2 regions of the Lysinibacillus sp. NPDC095746 genome follow, and region 1 is predicted to be linked to the other one. Evidence: predicted binding sites of a transcription regulator. Region 1 holds the regulator's gene; the other holds the start of a gene.
The links. The regulator Rex, encoded in region 1, represses fermentation and respiration genes when NADH is low (regulators of the CRP and FNR family bind a similar motif). The targets are predictions, from matches to a motif close to TTGTGAAATATTTCACAA.
Positions count from the first base shown of each region.

Region 2: ACIQ7N_RS13785 (cytochrome ubiquinol oxidase subunit I) is a predicted target of Rex. The motif match lies at 1,038-1,055, and genes of this name have one in related genera.

Region 1 covers NZ_JBIWGL010000024.1:58,423-69,276, reverse strand. Annotated here, with positions in the region: gene tsaB (tRNA (adenosine(37)-N6)-threonylcarbamoyltransferase complex dimerization subunit type 1 TsaB) at 1-614, shown strand, start outside; gene rimI (ribosomal protein S18-alanine N-acetyltransferase) at 607-1,059, shown strand; gene tsaD (tRNA (adenosine(37)-N6)-threonylcarbamoyltransferase complex transferase subunit TsaD) at 1,059-2,075, shown strand; gene ACIQ7N_RS17370 (ABC transporter ATP-binding protein) at 2,707-4,650, opposite strand; gene ACIQ7N_RS17365 (redox-sensing transcriptional repressor Rex) at 5,267-5,902, shown strand; gene ACIQ7N_RS17360 (twin-arginine translocase TatA/TatE family subunit) at 6,055-6,240, shown strand; gene tatC (twin-arginine translocase subunit TatC) at 6,259-7,080, shown strand; gene ACIQ7N_RS17350 (CPBP family intramembrane glutamic endopeptidase) at 7,182-7,946, opposite strand; gene groES (co-chaperone GroES) at 8,120-8,404, shown strand; gene groL (chaperonin GroEL) at 8,690-10,321, shown strand; gene ACIQ7N_RS17335 (hypothetical protein) at 10,374-10,499, shown strand.
Region 2 covers NZ_JBIWGL010000017.1:30,923-41,776, forward strand. Annotated here, with positions in the region: gene ACIQ7N_RS13780 (diacylglycerol kinase) at 1-842, shown strand, start outside; gene ACIQ7N_RS13785 (cytochrome ubiquinol oxidase subunit I) at 1,305-2,651, shown strand; gene ACIQ7N_RS13790 (cytochrome d ubiquinol oxidase subunit II) at 2,648-3,673, shown strand; gene cydS (cytochrome bd oxidase small subunit CydS family protein) at 3,687-3,809, shown strand; gene rlmD (23S rRNA (uracil(1939)-C(5))-methyltransferase RlmD) at 3,970-5,337, shown strand; gene ACIQ7N_RS13805 (hypothetical protein) at 5,343-5,531, shown strand; gene ACIQ7N_RS13810 (tRNA dihydrouridine synthase) at 5,806-6,786, shown strand; gene ACIQ7N_RS13815 (GNAT family N-acetyltransferase) at 6,825-7,697, opposite strand; gene ACIQ7N_RS13820 (response regulator) at 7,913-8,050, shown strand; gene ACIQ7N_RS13825 (MFS transporter) at 8,365-9,579, shown strand; gene ACIQ7N_RS13830 (alpha/beta-type small acid-soluble spore protein) at 9,924-10,121, opposite strand; gene ACIQ7N_RS13835 (YehS family protein) at 10,327-10,821, shown strand.

The sequences.
Region 1 (10,854 bases):
AATTAACGCATTCAGCAGGTGCTATGCCAGCTATTGAAGAAGTGCTAGCCAATGCTGGCATAAAGCCAAGCGAGTTGGATGCGATTGCTGTATCAGAAGGACCTGGTTCTTATACCGGTGTACGAATAGGTGTGACGCTTGCTAAAACATTAGCATGGACATTGAAAAAGCCTTTAGTTGGAATATCTAGCTTAAAGTCATTGGCCGCAAATGCAGCACTATATGATGGGCTTATTTGTCCTATTTTTGATGCGCGAAGAGGCAATGTCTATACGGCCGTTTATAAAGGTTGTGAGCTTGAAACAATTATAGAAGATTATCACGATCATATAGATGGCTTGTTAGAGCGTTTACAAGCATTCGAGGCACCGGTTTTATTTGTGGGAGTCGATGTAGATGTTTTTTGGCATAAAATCGTAGAGGTGCTAGGTGATTATGCACAGCGCACACCATTTAGTAATGACTTACCACGGGCAAGTGAAACAGTTCGATTAGCGACGAAATTGGAGCTACCAAGTGTGGATGCAGTTCATCATTTTGTCCCGCAATACAAACGTATTGCCGAGGCGGAGGCGAATTGGCTGAAGGAACAAAAGGAGAAGGCACATGAGTAATAATGTAACATATCGTAAAATGGTATCTGAAGATGTTCCAGCAGTGTATGAAATTGAGCTTGCTACATTTCCTACGCCATGGACGTTAGATTCTTTTTATTATGAAGTGCATGAAAATCAGTATGCACATTATGTGCTAGCTATAGATGAAGATAATAACATTATTGGTTTTTGCGGAATGTGGATGGTTATAGACGCAGCGCAAATTACAAACGTTGCCGTTATAGAGGCTGCTCGAGGTCGCGGCATTGGTGAAGGATTAATGCGAGAGGTAATGCGTATTGCTAGAGTGCATACTATGGAAGTCATGAGTTTAGAGGTACGAGTAACAAATACAGTTGCTCAAAATCTTTATCGAAAGCTTGATTTCCAAGATGGCGGTATACGTAAAGGCTATTATACAGATAACGGGGAGGATGCCCTTGTCATGTGGGTGAATTTATGATGGAAGATCGAATGATATTAGCAATAGAATCGAGCTGTGATGAAACAGCAGCGGCGATTATTCGAAATGGTTCTGAAATTGTTTCAAATGTAGTTGCATCTCAAATAGAAAGTCATAAACGATTTGGTGGGGTTGTACCTGAAATTGCATCCCGTCATCATGTTGAGCAAATTACAGTAGTTATAGAAGAAGCATTAGCACAGGCAAATATGAAGCCAGCTGATTTAGATGCTGTGGCAGTTACAGAGGGCCCTGGTCTTGTAGGTGCACTGTTAATTGGGATTAATGCCGCGAAGGCCTTTGCGTTTGCAAATAATTTACCGATTGTTGGTGTGCATCATATAGCTGGACATATATATGCTAATGCACTCGTGCAGCCAATGGATTTCCCATTGTTAGCACTTGTTGTATCAGGTGGCCATACAGAGCTAGTTTATATGAAGGAACATGGCTCTTTTGAAGTCATTGGTGAGACGAGAGATGATGCAGCTGGTGAAGCTTACGATAAGGTTGCGCGTGTTTTAGACTTACCATATCCAGGTGGTCCGCGAATTGATAAGTTAGCACATGAGGGAGATGAGGCTGTATCCTTCCCAAGAGTGTGGTTAGAGGAAGATTCTTATGATTTTAGTTTTAGCGGCTTGAAATCAGCGGTTATTAATTATAAGCATAATATGGACCAACGCGGTGAAAAAATTTGTCCGACTGCCGTTGCCAAAGGGTTTCAGGATAGCGTAGTTGAAGTATTAACGGCGAAAACATTACGGGCAGCTCGCGAATATAACGTGAAACAGGTTATCGCAGCGGGTGGTGTAGCGGCAAATAAGGGTTTGCGTACATCACTTGAGATGGTATTTGCTGAAGAAAACATACCATTTTTCGTGCCGCCATTAAAGCTGTGCACAGATAATGCCGCTATGATTGGGGCTGCAGCAACACCTATGTTTGAAGCCGGTATTCGAGGCAATTTATCAATGAACGGTCGCCCTGGAATGGAGTTAAAATCCTGGGTATAACTTTTTCTGGGTGTCACGAAATCGGAAGGGAGTTAATAAAGGATGTTTGCCTAAAATCATCGCAACCTTGCGATAATGGCTAACTACCTGCATTATGTCGCTGCCGCTGCGTTAGCACTACGCTTTCGCTTGCAGGCCAAGCACAAAACCGATTTCGGACTGAGGCATAATTGATTATAGAAAAAGAGGTGTTTTAGATTTGATTCTAAAATACCTCTTTTTGCTTTTGTGAAAAAATTGTTGAGAAAATAGTGTCTATAAGAAAATTTGAATCCGATTAGTTGACAAATTTTTCAGAAAATTATCCACAGGTAAGGTAGAAATAAAACAGCGAACATCCGTACTTATGCACAAAATGTTGATAACTTGTGCATAACTTGTGATTATTCAATATATAGTAGCCTATTTTGCACAAAATAATGTGAATAAAATATTTTTGAATTGTGGACAATGTGGAAAAGTCTGTTGATATGTTGGTATTACTAGATTTATAGTGTGTATAAAGTTGTGGGCATTTTTTGTCGAAAAATAGCACTTGACCAATATATATGAAAAAACAACGCGAGTAAAGTAAAAAGCCATGCGACAAGGCACATGGCTTTATAAGTTTTATCCCACCTCAAGAGGGATGTTATAAAATAATATTTTCAAGTTCTTCACTTAGCTCGAGCCATTCCATTTCGAATAACTCATACTGTTCCTTAGCAGTTGATAATTCCTCTTGAAGTTGTGTAATTTTTTCGTGGTCTGTGAATATCTCAGGATCGCAAAGAGCTTCTTCTAAGCGAGCTATTTCAAGATTTACTTGCTGCATTTTTCCTTCTAGTTCCTCAAGCGTGCGTCTAATTTGGCGCTCCCGTTTTTTAGCCTCTTTATCAATTTTAGAGGTAGAGATCTTCTCGGATACATCAGCTTGTACTTGCGGTTGGGCGGCAGCCTTCATTTGTGCTATTTCCAGTAGTTCTTGTTTCTTTTCAAGATAATAATCATAGTCACCTAAGTACTCAAAGGAACCATCACCGGATAGTTCAATTACTTTAGTAGTGATTCGATTGATGAAATACCGGTCATGCGATACAAATAAGAGCGTTCCAGGATAATCGATCAGTGCATTTTCTAGTATCTCTTTACTATCTAAGTCTAAGTGATTGGTAGGCTCATCAAGAATTAAGAAATTTGCCTTTTGCATCATCAACTTAGCTAATGCAAGTCTAGCCTTTTCTCCACCAGATAAAGATGACACAATTTTATCTACATCATCTCCACTGAATAAGAAACGGCCTAGCACCGTGCGAATATCTTTTTCATTCATTAAAGGCCATTCATCCCATAGCTCTTTTAGCACACTTTTATTGCTCGATAGCTTGGCCTGCTCCTGATCGTAATAACCAATTTGAACATTTGTACCATAGCGAATTTCTCCAGAGAGTGGTAGTAAATCTTTGACGATGGTTTTTAATAAAGTTGATTTACCAACACCATTAGGTCCAACAAGTGCAATACGGTCTTCTCGGAAAGTGCGCAATGTGATGCCGCTTGATATTTTCTTATCACGATAACCTATAGCTAAGTCATCAATAGATAATACATCGTTTCCACTTTGGCGCTCAATTGTAAAACCGAAGCTTGCTGATTTTTCATCACCATCAGGGGATTCCATCCATTCTGTTCGTTCTAGCATTTTACGACGACTTTGTGCCATTTTAGTAGTAGAAGCACGAGCAATGTTTTTTTGAATAAATTCCTCAAGCTTGGCCTTTTCATCTTGCTGACGTTCATAAAGCTTCAAATCACGCTCATAGTTTTTCGCTTTTTCATCTAAATAGGCACTATAATTGCCGGTATATTTTGTGACGCGATGACGAGAGACTTCGTAGACAATAGAAACAACCTGGTCTAAGAAGTAGCGGTCATGGGAAACAATTAGGATAGCCCCTTCATAGCCTTTTAAATATGATTCCAACCAAGAGAGGGTATCAATATCTAAATGGTTAGTAGGCTCATCGAGTATTAATAGATCAGGTTTACTTAACAGAAGCTTAGCAAGCGCTAGCCGAGTCCGTTGTCCCCCTGAGAGTGAGCTAATTGGCTTTTCGTAATCATTAGGATAGAACTGCATGCCATGAAGCACAGAACGTGTATCAGATTCATATTGATAGCCACCTGCATCCTTAAAATTATGCTGCAAATGATCGTATTCAGACATTATTTTTGCATATAAAGTAGGATTTTCATAAACAGCAGGGTCGGCCATTTGTTGTTCTAATGATCGGATTGCCTGTTCCTGGGTAATAAGCGGTTCAAAAATTGTCATCATTTCATCCCAAATCGACAATGTTGAGTTTAATCCAGCATGCTGCTCTAAATACCCAATTTGTATACCTTTAGGGATAATAATATCGCCAGAGTCATAGGACATTTGACCAGCGATTATTTTAAGTAAAGTGGACTTACCAGCACCATTACGACCTACTAATGCAACGCGGTCACGATGTTGAACCTCTAATTTTACGCCACATAAAATTTCATCTGCAATAAAGGATTTATATAGTTGATTGACCTGTAAAACAATCATTCTTGACACCTCAATTCTACCTTAGTGTAATAGATGTGCGATTGCCTTGCAATGTCGATGCTTTACTTATTTCAAGCTGTCATGTAAGATTGAAACGATTTCTCTTTAGTTAGTGGCGTAAAAGCGCCATTAACTAAAGAGAAATCCTCCAGTGAATAGTATAAACTTAGAAATATTAAGCATGTATCATAAATGGTTCATCACCAAAAGTTGTGGATGACTTATGTTAAAACGTCTATAAATAGTTGATTCCCGTTCCGACTGGGCAACTCCTCGGGGATCAGCGATAGAGGAACGAAGGCTAAAAGCATCACATCCTGTCATAACGCCTCCGTGACCAACATCGTGTTGGACCGAGACCTTGCAGCGCAGTGAATTTTTTCTGTGTGAAAGCGTAGTGTTAACGCAGCGGCAGCAACGAATGTTTTCTGTAGCGAAAGCGAAGCGTCAGCAACAAATGTTTTGCCTGTGCGAAAGCGAAGCGTCAGCAACAAATGTTTTGCCTGTGCGAAAGCGAAGCGTCAGCTGCAAAGCGCCCCTCGGAACGGAAATAAACCACACGTTTTGGTGATGATCCTTATAAAGAGAATTTGATACATTATAAGGAGGAAAAAGTTTGAAACAAGAATTAAAAATTCCACAAGCCACTACGAAAAGACTTCCTCTTTACTATCGATTTATCCAAAACTTTGCACAAGAAGGCATGGAACGTATTTCGTCGAAGGAACTGAGTGAAGCAATGAAAATTGATTCTGCAACTATTCGCCGTGATTTTTCTTATTTCGGTGCTCTTGGGAAAAAGGGATATGGCTATGATGTGCAGCATCTCTTAAAATTCTTTAGTCAAACGCTCGATCAACATGAAGCCACAAAAGTAGCGTTAATTGGTGTAGGGAACTTAGGTAGTGCTTTATTAAAATATAATTTCCAAAAAAATCATAATACCCATATCGTTGTGGCATTTGACTCAAAGGCCCCGAAGGAAGGGAAGATGATTAGCAATATTCCTGTTTTTCATCCTGATTTATTGGAAGAAAAGTATGCAGAATATGGAGCGGAGCTTGCAATTTTAACAGTTTCACCACGCTCTGCACAGAAAATGGCTGATAGATTAGCAGTGATGAACGCAAAAGGAATTTTAAACTTTACGCCAGAGCGTATTACTGTACCTGATAAAATGCAACTTTTAACAATCGATTTGTCAGTAGAATTACAGGCACTCATTTATTTAATTCGTAATCAGGAAGAGTGATAATTGTACATAATTTAACTTCTTTCAGTGAATGTTATTTGTACCGAATATGAGATAAAATGTGAGAATGACGAAAAACTTTCACATATTATTAGTTAGCAAAATGGCGAAATATGCGTTAAAATGATGGATATAAAGAGGAGGTGGCTGTAATGGGTCCAATAGGTCCAATGAGCCTCATTATTATCGGAATTGTCGCATTACTAATTTTTGGTCCTAAGAAGTTACCAGAGCTTGGTAAAGCATTTGGTTCAACATTACGTGAATTCAAAAATGCTACAAAAGGATTAGCCGACGAAGATGATGATGACAAGAAGAAGAAAGAACTAGATAAGTAAAGTTAGGATGTTTGAGGAATGAATCCAAAAGATCTAACTGTCATTGAACATATAGAAGAATTAAGAAAACGGCTTTTCATTGTTGCCGTTTTCTTTGTTCTTGCTATGGTTGCTGGCTTTTTTGTTGCAAAGCCGCTTGTTAAATACCTTCAAAGTACTGGAGCGAATTACAATATAGAACTCCATGCATTTGATGTAGTAACACCACTGGCAATTTATATCCAAGTTATTTTTTTAATATCGTTTATCCTATCTTCGCCGGTATTGATGTACCAATTGTGGGCTTTTATTAGCCCGGGACTTAGGGACGTAGAACGAAAAGCAACCTTAAGCTATATACCGTATTCATTTTTATTATTTTTAGCAGGATTGTCCTTTTCATATTTTTTACTATTCCCTTATGTCATAAAGTTTATGATGAATTTATCAAACGAATTGGAGATTCAACAAACGATTGGCATACATGAATATTTTTCGTTTTTATTTAAGCTTACAATACCCTTTGGTTTCCTTTTCCAATTGCCGATAGTAGTCTTGTTCTTTTCACGCATTGGAATTTTATCTCCTGAGCTACTAATTCGTATTCGTAAGTATTCATACTTTGGTTTATTTGTATGTGCTGCTTTAATCGCACCGCCTGAATTAGCTTCACACTTAATGGTTTCAGTACCGTTATTCATTCTTTATGAAATTAGTATTATGATTTCCCGTGTTGGCTATAAGAAATACTTAAAATCAGAAGAAATGCGAATGAAGGAAGAGCAAGAAGCTGAGCAAAAACGCCAGGTCGAAGAGGCACTTGAACAGCAACGACGTCAAATCGAAGAATTAAATCAATAATAATAGAAGCTCGATGCCAATTAGCAGCATCGAGCTTTTTCGTCGTTATAAATAGCTAGGCTCAACTAGAAATCAGCGGTATGCAAAAATTTCACTAATTTTTATTGCATTTTTTCTAGTTGTTCAAGAAACTTTTGCAGTGGTTCAGCATACAATTGTACAAGCGTCACAAAACCATTCAGCATGACGTGGGCGATAATGGACGTCCAAATGCGTTTTGTTTTGTGGTATAAGAAGGCAAAAATCAATCCGCAAATTGTATAAAGCAAGATGTGTGAGAAGTCCATATGAATAAGAGCAAAGAAAATGGCGCTTACTATACCGGCAATCCAGAAATTAGTTGTTTGGACAAGCGATCCGAAAATAACACGACGGAAGACAAACTCTTCTAATATTGGTCCAAAAACAACAATCGCTAATATCGCAATAGGGGCACCTTTTGCAATAGCTACAATATCAGCTGTATTTTGCGAGCCACCTTGGATACCGAATATAGCCATTTCGATAGCTGCGCCAATCATTTGGCCGAAGAAAACTAAGAAGAAACCGATAATTCCCCACATAATTGACAGTGGTATAGTCTCTTTCTTCCCTTTATAAATATCCCAAAACGCTTTATCGCGGGATGTAAGGATTAAGCTTAAAATTAACGCAATGGCAAAGCTAAGTGCAATATACCAGCCTTGAGTAAGGGGAGCAGCTTGCCCACTAGGTAAACCAGTTGTACTCATAACAAGCTTGTGAAACGGTTTTGCCAGTAAGATCCCCGAAATTTGCATGAGGATATAGATCAGTAAAACATAAAGAGCTGTTTTTTTATGTTTATTTATTTTTTGAGAATTGTTCACAGTCAAAATCCTTTCCATTCATTATGCTACCTTTCTATTGTAGAGGAATATGGAAAGAAAACAAAATTTTTCGAAGTTCTGACTTGCAAAAAAAAGTGTGATTGATTATCATAATAATTGTATTAGCACTCGACTAGATAGAGTGCTAATAAACTTTCAAGTATATAATTAATTATAGGAGGTTGTTTCACTTGTTAAGACCACTAGGAGATCGTATTGTAATCGAACTAATCGAGGTAGAAGAAAAATCTGCATTCGGTATTGTACTGCCAGACTCTGCAAAAGAAAAACCGCAAGAAGGTAAAGTTGTAGCAGTTGGGACGGGTCGCATTTTAGAGAACGGGCAACGTGTAGAGCTTGACGTAAAAGTTGACGACCGCATTATTTTCTCTAAATACTCTGGTACAGAAGTTAAATATGAAGGTAATGAATACCTAATTTTACGCGAAAGCGATATTCTTGCAATTATTGAATAAATTAAAACTTTTAAAGATTCATCACATTTTATAAGTTGATTGAAGTGGAGGCTGGGCGACTCCTAGGGGATCAGCTATATAGATTTTAGACCCCGGTGCGAGCAACACGAGTGAAGTGTGCCCAGTCGGAACGAAAATCAACCATACACGTTTTAGTGATAATCCCTTTGAAAGTAAATGCCTAGTAATTGTCACAGATAGATGGCAATGACTGTATGGCGAAAATTTCTTATAAATATATTGATGAAGCTTAACGAATATTCCATTTCAGGAGGGTAAATTCAAATGGCAAAAGATATTAAATTCTCAGAAGACGCTCGTTCATTAATGTTACAAGGTGTAGATAAATTAGCAAACGCAGTAAAAATTACATTAGGGCCTAAAGGTCGTAACGTAGTTTTAGAAAAAAAATTCGGTTCACCACTTATTACAAACGATGGTGTAACAATTGCAAAAGAAATCGAGTTAGAAAACCCATTCGAAAACATGGGGGCAAAATTAGTAGCAGAAGTTGCTTCTAAAACAAATGAAATCGCTGGTGACGGTACAACAACTGCAACAGTATTAGCACAAGCAATTATTCGTGAAGGCTTGAAAAACGTTACAGCTGGTGCAAACCCTGTAGGCATTCGTAAAGGGATCGATAAAGCAGTTGCAGCAGCCCTTACAGAATTACACGCTATTTCTCGTCCAGTTAGCAACAAAGAAGAAATCGCACAAGTTGCGGCAATCTCTGCTGCTGATGATGAAGTAGGACAATTAATTGCAGAAGCAATGGAACGTGTGGGTAACGATGGTGTTATCACAATTGAAGAATCTAAAGGCTTCACAACAGAGCTTGATGTAGTTGAAGGTATGCAATTCGACCGTGGTTATGCATCACACTACATGGTAACAGATACAGATAAAATGGAAGCGGTATTAGATAACCCATACATTTTAATTACTGATAAAAAAATTACAAACATTCAAGAAGTATTACCATTATTGGAACAAGTGGTACAACAAGGTCGTCCACTATTAATCATCGCTGAAGATGTTGAAGGTGAAGCTCTTGCAACACTTGTAGTGAACAAGCTTCGTGGTACATTCAATGCTGTAGCGGTTAAAGCGCCAGGATTTGGTGACCGTCGTAAAGCAATGCTTGAAGATATCGCAATTTTAACAGGTGGTCAAGTAATTACAGAAGAATTAGGCTTAGACCTTAAATCAGCTGATATTACATCACTTGGTCGCGCTGCGAAAGTTGTTGTTACAAAAGACAATACAACAATCGTAGAAGGTGTTGGCGGTGCAGATGCAATCGAAGGCCGTATTGGTCAAATCCGTGCTCAGCTTGCTGAAACAACTTCAGAATTCGATAAAGAAAAACTACAAGAACGCCTTGCAAAATTAGCAGGTGGTGTAGCAGTAATCAAAGTTGGTGCTGCAACAGAAACAGAACTAAAAGAACGCAAACTACGCATTGAAGATGCTCTGAACTCAACTCGTGCAGCAGTTGAAGAAGGTATCGTATCAGGTGGTGGTACGGCACTTCTTAACGTATATGCAGCAGTTGAAAAAGTGGCAGATGCAGAAGAAGGCGACGTAGCAACTGGTGTGAAAATTGTTCTACGTGCTTTAGAAGAACCAGTCCGTCAAATCGCAAACAACGCTGGTCTTGAAGGCTCAATTATTGTGGATCGCCTAAAACGCGAAGAAATCGGTGTAGGCTTCAACGCTGCAACAGGCGAATGGGTAAACATGATTGAAGCGGGCGTAGTAGACCCAGCGAAAGTAACTCGCTCAGCTCTACAAAACGCAGCATCTGTAGCAGCTCTATTCTTAACAACAGAAGCAGTTGTAGCAGACATCCCAGAAGCAGCTCCGGCAATGCCAGATATGTCTGGTATGGGCGGCATGCCAGGAATGATGTAATCAACGGCTCTAACCAAAAAAATCACTTCTCCATTTGAGAAGTGATTTTTTTATGTTTAGCGAATATTTTTTAGTAATTGATGGTAAAATATGGACAACTGCTGATAAAAACAGTAAAATCGCTGATAAACCTCCGACAATCGCTGATAAAAAGCCTGTTAGCAGCGAAACTTTATAGTTTAGCGGCGTTCTTTGCGTGGTTGGCGGCGCAATTCTATGGTTTAGCGGCGTTCATTACTTAGTTGGCGGCGAAACTCAAAGTTTTAGCGGTGAATTCCAACATAAGCTGTGAAATTTAGGGAAACTAAAATCAAGGTTGAAAAACTTTGTATAGAATTTTACACAATATTAAGGACTTGACTATAAAAACAGCGCAATCGCTGATAAACCCCCGACAATCGCTGATAAAAAGCTTGTTAGCAGCGAAACTTTATAGTTTAGCGGCGTTCTTTGCGTGGTTGGCGGCGAAACTCAAAGTTTTAGTGGCGAATTCCAATGCGAGCTGTAAAACTCAGGAAAACTAAAATCAGGGT
Region 2 (10,854 bases), on a different contig from region 1:
TGGCAAAATTAGAGGTAGCGGGCTATGAGACATCTTGTCACGCAACAACTTGTGAAGGCGATGCAACCATTGCAGCAAAAAATGCAGTTGAACGTGGCTTTGATATCATCATTGCAGTTGGTGGAGATGGCACATTAAATGAAGTTGTTTCAGGTGTGAGTTCATTTGAGAACCGCCCGAAAGTAGGTTTAATTCCGATGGGCACTACGAATGACTTTGCCCGTGCCGTGCATATTCCACGAAATATTGAAGCTGCAGTTGACATCATTATTAAAGGCGAAACGTTGCCGGTTGATGTTGGTTTATTAAATGGGGAACGCTATTTCATTAATATTGCCGCTGGCGGACGTATTACAGAGTTAACTTATGAAGTGCCAAGTAAAATGAAAACAATGCTAGGACAGCTAGCTTATTACTTAAAAGCAGTAGAAATGATCCCATCAATTAAAGCTTCTCATATGCGTATCGAATATGATGGCGAAGTGTTTGATGGGGATGCCATGATGTTTTTATGCGGCTTAACAAATTCAGTGGGTGGCTTTGAAAAGCTAGCACCTGATGCAAGTATTAATGATGGCTACTTTACTTTATTAGTATTGAAAAAAGTAAGCTTACCTGAATTTATTCAGCTTGCTGCAATGGCATTAAGAGGCGAGCATTTAAATGATGATCGTGTAATTTATAAAAAGGCAAGTGTTGTAAAAGTATCTACTGAAGATGAAATTCATTTAAACTTAGATGGTGAGTACGGTGGGGATGCGCCTGCTACATTTGAAAACTTAAAGCGCCATATTGAGATTTTTGTTCCACTAGCAGATATTCGTGAAGAAGACCGTATGTAATAAACATATGAAGATCACTGCTTAATTTAAGGTGAGAGCCTTATCACCAAAAGTTGGGGATGACTTTTGTTAAGTGGCTGGACGCCCCCCAGCAAAGCGTGCAGCCGGAACGAAAATCAAACACATGTTATGATGATGATTCATATTAATGGATTCATCTCCATATATATGAATATTTTCATCCTTTAATTGGTATTGTGAATGAATTAAGAAAAATGTTTGGCAAATGTGCGTATATTACTTGAACAAAATTTGAAACCTTTATAATAGGCCGAAATTCCGGTCCATTATAAAGGTTTTTTTCGTTGCAATAGTGGAAAATGGGGTAGAGATAAGGGAAAGGAAGTGTTGCCTTTGTATAAATCACAGGAAAGAAAGCTCATTTGGCTAAGCTTTGGTGTTGCAATTATTATGCTACTTTCCATACTTGGAAGAATATTTGGAGGTTAGGGGGGCAATGACATGGTGAATGAATCAGCAGTCTTTTGGAGTAGAGCATTAACGGAACTAACTTTATCCTTCCATATTATTTATGCAACGATTGGTGTTGGTGTCCCGTTAATGATTATGATCGCACAATGGACTGGGTATAAAAAGAATGATGAGCACTATATTTTAATGGCAAGACGTTGGGCACGAGGTTTTGTTATTACGGTTGCAGTTGGAGTCGTCACAGGGACAGCAATTGGCTTACAGTTATCCTTACTATGGCCGAATTTCATGCAGCTTGCTGGTCAGACAATTGCCTTACCACTTTTCATGGAAACGTTCGCATTTTTCTTTGAAGCCATCTTTTTAGGCATCTACCTATATACTTGGGATCGCTTCGATAGTCAGAAGAAGCATATGCTACTGTTAATCCCAGTTGCTGTCGGTGCATCGATGTCAGCTGTGTTTATAACAATTGTCAATGCGTTTATGAATGCGCCACAAGGATTTGATATTGTGGACGGCCAGCTAGTGAATATTCAACCATTTTTAGCAATGTTTAATCCAGCAATGCCGACAAAGGTAGCGCATGTTCTCGTTACAGCCTATATGACATCCGCATTTGTGTTAGCAGCAATTGCAGGATATCGTATGCTTAGAGGCTCTAAGCATATATATCATAAAAAATCTTTATTACTACTTATGAAGATTGGTCTGATTTTCTCCATTGCTTCAGCAATTATTGGAGACTTTTCAGGAAAATATTTAGCGGAGTATCAGCCAGAAAAACTAGCTGCGGCTGAGTGGCATTTTGAAACGGCAGACAAAGCTTCCCTTATACTATTTGGTGTATTAGAAGGGGAAGAAGTAAAATATGCTATTAAAGTACCTTATGCTTTGAGTGTTTTAGCACATAATAATCCAAATGCAGAGGTAATTGGCTTAGATCAATTTGCAGAAGAAGATCGACCACCACTATATATCCATTACCTTTTTAATCTCATGGTGTTTATCGGCATGTTTATGGCACTCGTTTCACTGGTTTATGTATGCGGGAAAGCACGTGATTGGCAGTTTATTCATTCACGTTGGTTTAGATGGATTGTTGTTGCAGGTGGACCACTTTCTATTATTGCGATTGAAGCAGGATGGTGGCTTGCTGAAGTTGGACGACAGCCTTGGATCTTATATGGATTAATGCGAACACCAGAAGGGGCCACGACGAGTGACCATGTAGATTTAATGATGCTGTTGTTTACAGGTGTGTATGCCGTATTAGGAGTAGGAAGTATGGTCGTTTTAATTCGTATGTTCAAAAAGAATCCAATTGAGCGAGAGTTAGAAGATCGCCATGCTGAAAAAGGCGGTGACATCCTATGACATTAGAGATTTTAGGTATTTCAGTTTTATGGATTTTCCTATTTGGTTATGTCATTGTAGCTTCAATCGATTTTGGTGCAGGCTTTTTTAATGCCTACAGCCTACTAATCGGAAAAAATCATATTTTAACAAATATTATTAAACGTTATTTATCACCAGTTTGGGAAGTAACCAATGTCTTTTTAGTATTCTTCTTTGTTGGGATTGTTGGATTTTTCCCACAAACAGCTTTCTATTATGGAACGATTTTACTTGTTCCAGTTAGTATTTCGCTAGTGCTTCTTGCAATACGAGGCTCCTATTATGCATTTGAATCATATGGCGCACGTGGGCATATTGGTTACACGTTGACGTATGGCATAGCAGGCTTACTTATTCCAGCCTCACTCTCTGTTGTATTTGCGATTGCTGCTGGCGGCTATGTTGATATTGCTGACGGGCAACCGTTCTTGAATTATTGGACGTTGTATACGAGCCCGTTTGCTTGGAGTATTGTCGTGCTAAGCATTGCAGCGGTACTGTATATTTCAGCTGTGTTTTTAACTTGGTATGCACATAAAGCTAAGGATCGAGAAGCTACAAATTTAATGCGAAAATACGCACTTGCTTGGGCGATACCATTAATGGTGAGTGCGCTCGGCATTATGTACGAAATGAAATTCATTAACCCTGAAAGTTACAATAACCTAGTTAATTTATGGTGGATGTTTGCCATATCTGCCGTGCTATTTATTATTACTGTAGTGTTACTATGGATGCGAAAAAATTACGGTCTTGCGGTTAGTTTATTGATTGCCCAATTTGCAGTGGCATTCTTTGCATATGGAATTGCTCAATACCCATATTTGCTGTATCCGTATTTAACAATTTACGATAGCTTTACAAGCACACAAATGGCGATTGCACTCGTCATTGCGTTTATTTTGGGACTATGTCTGCTTATTCCATCACTGTTCTTGCTGTTGAAATTATTCCTTTTTAACAAAAATTATGTGACAGGAAAAGAAGATAATCACGCATAGGAGGGATACAACTATGACAAGCTTTTTGATTTTTTATGCACCATTTATAGTCGTCATCCTAGGTGTAGTTGCTGCTTTCTGGTGGGCACCTAGAGATTACCATACAGTAAGGAAAGAGGGGAAGAGTCGCGAATAGCGGCTCTTTTTTCTACTCGTGTAAAGGTGATCAGTTTGAAGTGATTTCTGATCAGTTAGAAGAGGAGTCGACCACATTTGAGCCGTTAATATGAAGCCTTGTTCTTTTTTCATCCGCCTCAACATGCTACAATAAAGAGATTGAAATGGAGGATGTACGAATGTCAGCACCCGTGAAAAAGAATGACCGACTAACAGTTTATATAGAAGATTTAACACATGATGGCAATGGCGTCGCAAAGGTCGATGGCTATCCATTATTTATCCAAGGTGCACTTCCTAGTGAAACGGCGGAAATACATGTTGTAAAAACGTTAAAAAACTATGGCTTTGCGAAGGTCGTAGAAATTCTCGAGCCATCATCAGATCGTGTAGATGCGCCTTGTGAATATTTCAAACAATGTGGCGGCTGCCAATTACAGCACCTGTCTTATGAAGGACAGTTAAAATGGAAAGAAAACATGGTGCGTAATGTCATGCAGCGCATTGGTAAAATTAACGCGCCTGTTCTACCAGTGAAGGGCATGGAAGAGCCTTGGCATTATCGTAATAAAGCGCAAATACCTTTCTCCTCAAATGAAGCAGGACAAGCAATTGCTGGTTTCTACAAAACGAAGTCTCATAGTATTGTGGATATGGAGCGATGCTTAATTCAGACTGGAGAAGCGGACGCTATTCTTGCAGGTTTGAAAAAGGAATTAGCGGCAATCGGTATTCGACCATACAACGAGCAAACACATGAGGGAATGCTACGCCACGTAGTTATTCGTAAAGCACGAGCAACTGGTGAAGTGATGGTTGTTGTCGTAACTAAAAAGAAAAAATTCCCGCAAAAAGAAGCCGCTGTTGCGACAATCCAGAAGCTTGTCCCGAATGTTACATCCATTATGCAAAACGTTAATAGCGACAAAACGAACGTTATTTTCGGTGATGCAACCGTAAATCTGTGGGGCAAGGACGTTATTATTGATACAATTGGCGATGTTCGCTTTGAAATTTCAGCCCGTTCATTTTACCAAGTAAACCCTGAGCAAACGGAAGTTCTATACAAACAAGCATTAGACTACGCTAACTTGCAGGGTGATGAACGAGTAATTGATGCATACTGTGGTATCGGCACAATTTCTTTATTCCTTGCACAAAAAGCAAAGGCTGTTATGGGGGTTGAAATTGTCCCACAAGCGATTGAAGATGCAAAACGCAATGCAGCACTAAATGGCTTTACGAACACGTATTTCGAGGCTGGGCCAGCAGAGGAAGTTATTCCACGCTGGTATAAGGAAGGTAAAGAAGCGGACGTTTTAGTAGTTGACCCACCACGCAAAGGCTGCGATGAGGCTCTTCTTCAGACGATTTTAGAGCAACGTCCTAAGCGTGTTGTGTATGTGTCCTGTAACCCAGCTACATTAGCACGTGACCTTCGAATTTTAGAGAATGGAGGCTATCAAACGCAGGAGATTCAACCTGTAGATATGTTCCCACATTCGACGCATGTGGAGGTTGTTACGGAACTAACTCTAAAGGAGTGATCATAATGGACGCAGCAAAAAAATGGCTCTCAATCCCGAAAGATATTAGAGAAATGCTCGTGAAAAACGTATTTTGTGGCAATTGTGGTGTAACGACAATTGTGAAGTACACGATACAAGAGGGAGAATATGCCCCTGTATTGAAGGGGAAATGCAAGACTTGTGGTAGGGATGTTGCTCGGGTGATTGATTAGTAAATGATAGAACTCTGAAAGGATGGAGTGAATATTCCATCCTTTTTGTGTAAGCATGGAAGGGTTTTGGTTGAATTTTATGCTTGAATAGAAGAGGTTACTTTTGATATATGTGAATGAAAATAAACATTACCGACTTTCACAAATTATAAATGCCAAATGTATTTGTGTTTGATAATCAGTTATTGAGCATGATATAAGTGTAAAAGAAGTAGAACATTTGGCTTCATATATTTTGATCGAGAGCTTGAAGTTGAGAGGATTTGAGTTTGACATGATAGATAATTTTTGGCGTGACTTACCGCGACCATTTTTTGTACTTGCACCAATGGAAGATGTGACGGATGTTGTTTTTCGTCATGTAGTAAGTGAAGCCGGTCGACCGGACGTATTTTTCACAGAGTTTACAAACTCGGATAGCTATTGTCATCCAGAGGGTATGAAAAGTGTGCGTGGTCGTTTAATTTTTACAGAAGATGAACAGCCAATGGTGGCACATATTTGGGGGGATAATCCCGAATATTTTCGTCAAATGAGTATTGGTATGGCGGAGCTAGGCTTTAAAGGCATCGATATTAATATGGGTTGTCCTGTACCGAATGTGGCATCGAGAGGGAAAGGTAGTGGCCTTATTCTGCGTCCAGACGTTGCGGCAGAGCTTATTCAAGCAGCAAAAGCAGGAGGACTACCTGTCAGCGTGAAAACACGACTTGGCTTTAAAGAGGTAGATGAGTGGGAGGAGTGGCTAACGCATATTTTAAAGCAGGATATTGCGAACCTTTCTATTCATTTGCGTACAAGAAAGGAAATGAGCCAAGTAGATGCGCATTGGGAGCTAATTCCGGAAATCAAAAAATTGCGTGACCGTATTGCACCAAATACGTTGCTAACAATCAATGGAGACATTCCGGACCGTCAAACTGGGCAACAGCTTGCTGAACAATATGGTATTGATGGCGTTATGATTGGGCGAGGTATTTTTAAAAATCCATTTGCTTTTGAAAAAGAGCCGAAAGAGCATAGTAGTAAAGAGTATCTTGATCTTTTAAGACTGCAGCTTGATCTTCAAGATCAATATGCAGAAGTACTACCACGTTCAATCTCTGGGCTTCATCGCTTTTTCAAAATTTATGTTAAAGGTTTCCGTGGAGCTGGTGAATTAAGAAATCAATTGATGAACACGAAGTCAACAGATGAAGTGCGTGCGTTGCTTGATAACTTTGAATCAAATAATGTTGATGATGATGAACGGTAGATAACAAAGAGGGGAAAAGAACCCCTCTTTTTTGTTGCCTAATTCAGTTTTGTAAAGTATCTTATCTCTTCTTTATCCGTATAAAAGCCAACAGATTCGTATAGAGATAAAGCTGACTTATTTGTAGTTAATACCATGAGAGTAGCATTTTGTAACTGATGAGATTTAAGATATTTTAAAGCCTGTGTAAGTAAATACTTGGCTATACCTCGCTTTCTCCATGGTTCACGAACAAAAACGTCCTCTATTACACCGTAGTCTTCTTCTTGCCATGCCATCAGTCCGCCAATTATAACGTCTGTTTGACATATGACCATGGATGTCCATAGCTTGTTGTTCTTGTATTCAGATAATCTATTTAGACCAAGTGGAGTGTCTGGCCAAATTTCGGCTTCTATATCGAGATAATCTCTTTCCTCGCTAGATGTCTCCATCTTCCAGTGTGAGAATTGAAATTCTTCTTGTAATGTTAATGCAGGAATAGGTTTATTCAAATCACGATTCATACGATATAGGCTATTTAAAGGGAGGTAGCCTTTTTGGATAAAAAACTGATTGTTTGCAGTTTCTTCTGAGTCGTTACCAACGCAAAGAATTGTTCCATATTCTTTAGGCAAAGTTTCCTTTAATTGTTGTGCTCTTGTAAAAAGATATTGATAGACTTTATCGAGCAGAGCAATGTCATGTTCTCTGTCAGAAATGGTTTTAAGATTAACGTATATTGAGTGGTTATTCTCTATTGAACGACCGGGGGGTACAACGTTAATGATGCTAACTTGCCCCTTAGCGACCATTTTCCCATTTTCAAATGCGCAATAAACGTTACGCCAATTATCTTCGTCTCCGACCCACCAAAATGTCGCATTTTCTTTTGCTGTTACAGATTGGTACAATTCTCTAAGTAAAGGCATGTCTCCATGTTCGAAATTACGTATGAAAATTTCTGTTGATGATTGGCCCAAAATAATCCTCCTCGTAGTATGGGATTTCGCAGTTTAGAAGGTTGCTATGCGATATCTATACATTATATATCATAAAATGGTATTATATGTAATAATATTTTGAGTGCTTTAAATAACTCTTTCTAAAATAGCCTGTTACCCATTGCCCAAAAGGAGAATTAACGATGTACAAACTTATGCTTATTGAAGACGATACTGAATTAAGTGCGCTTATTCAAGAAAACTTGGAGCGCTATGGGTATACTGTTGTACAGTCTGAAGACTTTTTTTTTATAGATGAAAATGGCCTCCTATCTAACTAGAAGGTAATTTTTTCTACTATAAAGCATTGCTTTTTTTATAATAAACTTATAAAATGTAGAACAACATAAAAGAACGAAATAAATTTCCTTTAATACGGTCCAGAGAGGCTGAAAAGGGCTACTTGATATTTTAAGGCTAATAATATCTTTGATTTGGCATGCCCTTTTGTCCTCTGTGACAGGAGGGCTTTTATTTTGCATTCAACCTCTTTTAATGGAGTCCCGTGAGGCTTCAAAAGAGAATGGACAAGAATTGTATAATCCATTCCCTCAAAAAGAGCTTTTTATCAACAAGAAACTGGAGGATTGTAAAGATGGATTATCGTAAGAAAACAGTGGTAGCTTCAGTAGCTGGTTTAACGTTGGAAGGGATGGACATTATGTTTATCTCCTTTGCGATGACAATGATTATTTCGGAATTTAACATTGATTTCGCAACAGGTGGGCTCATTTCTTCCGTAACGAATATTGGTATGCTGTTAGGTGGCATTATTTTCGGGGTTTTAGCTGATAAGTATGGGCGAGTAAAAGTATTTACTTATACCGTCTTGTTGTTTGCGCTTGGTACAGCTTTAACTGGATTGGCAACAAATATTGAACAAATTTATATGTATAGATTTATCGCTGGTCTTGGTGCAGGGGGCGAATACGGTATTGGTATGGCTCTTGTTGCCGAGGCTTGGCCGAAGAATAAGCAAGGAAGAGCCTCTTCCTATGTTAGTGTAGGTGCTCAATATGGAGTTATTTTAGCAGCGTTACTAAGTGCCGTTATTCTTCCGACTTTAGGATGGAGAGCTTTATTCTTTGTGGGAGTGTTACCTGTCATTTTCGCATTCATTGTGCGAAAAAATCTTGAGGAATCACCAGAGTGGGTGGCTGCTCAGAAAAATAAAAAAATCGATAAGCAACATGAAAAAGGTAAGTTGGTGCAGCTATTTGAAACTCCTCGAACTTCGATGACGACAATATCATTAATCGTTATGGCAACTGTTCAAATTGCTGGTTACAATGGCTTAATGATTTGGTTGCCATCTATGTTGCAAAAATCTCAAGGTCTATCCGTTTCAAGCTCGGCACTTTGGACAATTAGCACAGCAGTTGGCATGATTATTGGGATGCTAACATTTGGGCGAGTTATGGACCGATTTGGCGCAAAGCGTGCATTCGGAATCTTTTTACTTACCTCTGCATGTGCAGTGTTTTTATATGCCTATGCCACAGGTAGTTTCGCAATTTTATTAGGTGGTGCAATTGTCGGCTTTTTCTCAAACGGGATGTTCGCAGGGTATGGAGCTTTAATTAGTAGCTTCTATCCGGTGCAAATTCGTAGTACAGCAACAAATACGATTTTTAACTTTGGTAGAGCAATTGGAGGATTTTCACCAATCTTTGTCGGCTATATTCTTCAAAGTTATGATATGACGGTCGTTATGATCTATTTAGCTGCCCTATATTGTATTTCCTTTATCGTGATGCTTACTCTAAAAAAAGGGGCAAGCGAGGCTTTACAACCGGTTGGAATTAAATAAATCAATGATGCCTTGGCATAATTGTGTCTGGAATCGGCTTTGTGCTTAGGCCTGCAGATGTTTTTTGCGCAAAAGCGTAGTGCTAACGCTGCGTCAGCAACAGCACGATGCAGGTCAGTTGCAGGTCAGTTAGCTGTTATCGCATGGATGCGCTGACATTCTCTAAGAACTTCTTTCCGATTCCGTGACATCTCCCGGAGGCTTTAACCTCTTTCAGCGGATGTTTTTGACCGGAAGCGTAGCGGCAGGTACAGATGTTTAAAGACACATGCTGAAAGAAGTTAAAACATGAAAGAACGAATGCCAATTTAAAAAAAGCGATTCGTTCTTTTTTAATTTTATTATTATAATAAACCTTTTGAACGTTTTTCAGCCATTTCTACGAGGCGTTTTGTTATTTCCCCCCCGACTGAACCGTTTGCACGAGAAGAGGCTTCTGGCCCTAATTGTACATTAAATTCTTGTGCGATTTCATATTTCAATTGATTAACGGCTTCATGTACACCGGGAACTAGAAGCTTATTTGAACTACGATTAGCCATTTATCTCACCTCCTTGTGATTAGAATGGTCGAGAGTTAGCTAATCATACATGTTAAAAAATAAAATGCACATTCTAAATACTATAGTAAAGTAACTTTTGGAAAGCTAACTAAAATTGTGAATGTCTCTGCTATAATAAAGTAATGCTTCAATTAGGATAGGATTATTAGAAGCGCTTTTACCGTTAAAAATGGAGGTTGTTAAAATGACGAACAATGATATTTTAATTCGTTTAAGATATGCATTAGATATCAAAAATACAGATATGGTTAAAATTTTTCAGCTAGGTGGCATGGACTATACGAAAGAAGAAGTATTGAACATGCTCATTAAAGTTTATGATGAGGAAGAAGCACCAGAAGAATACATTAAATGTAATAATAAAATGTTAGAGGCTTTTTTAAATGGATTTATTACATTTAAACGAGGTCCGCAAAAGCCTAAGCCAGGTCAAGCAGAAGGACCACTACCTGTTTCAGGAAAAGAAAGCCCTAATAATATGCTATTAAAGAAAGTGAAGATTGCGTTAGCCTTAACGAGTGAGGAGATGCTCGATATTTTATATGATGGAGGCGTTAGCGTTTCGAAAGGCGAATTAGGTGCTATTTTAAGAAATCCAAGTCATCGTAACTATAAAGAATGTGGCGATCGCTTTGTGAGAAATTTTTTAAGAGGGCTGACAGATAAGTATAGAAATTAAAATAACATTCACTGTGGATTGTCAAGTATGAAT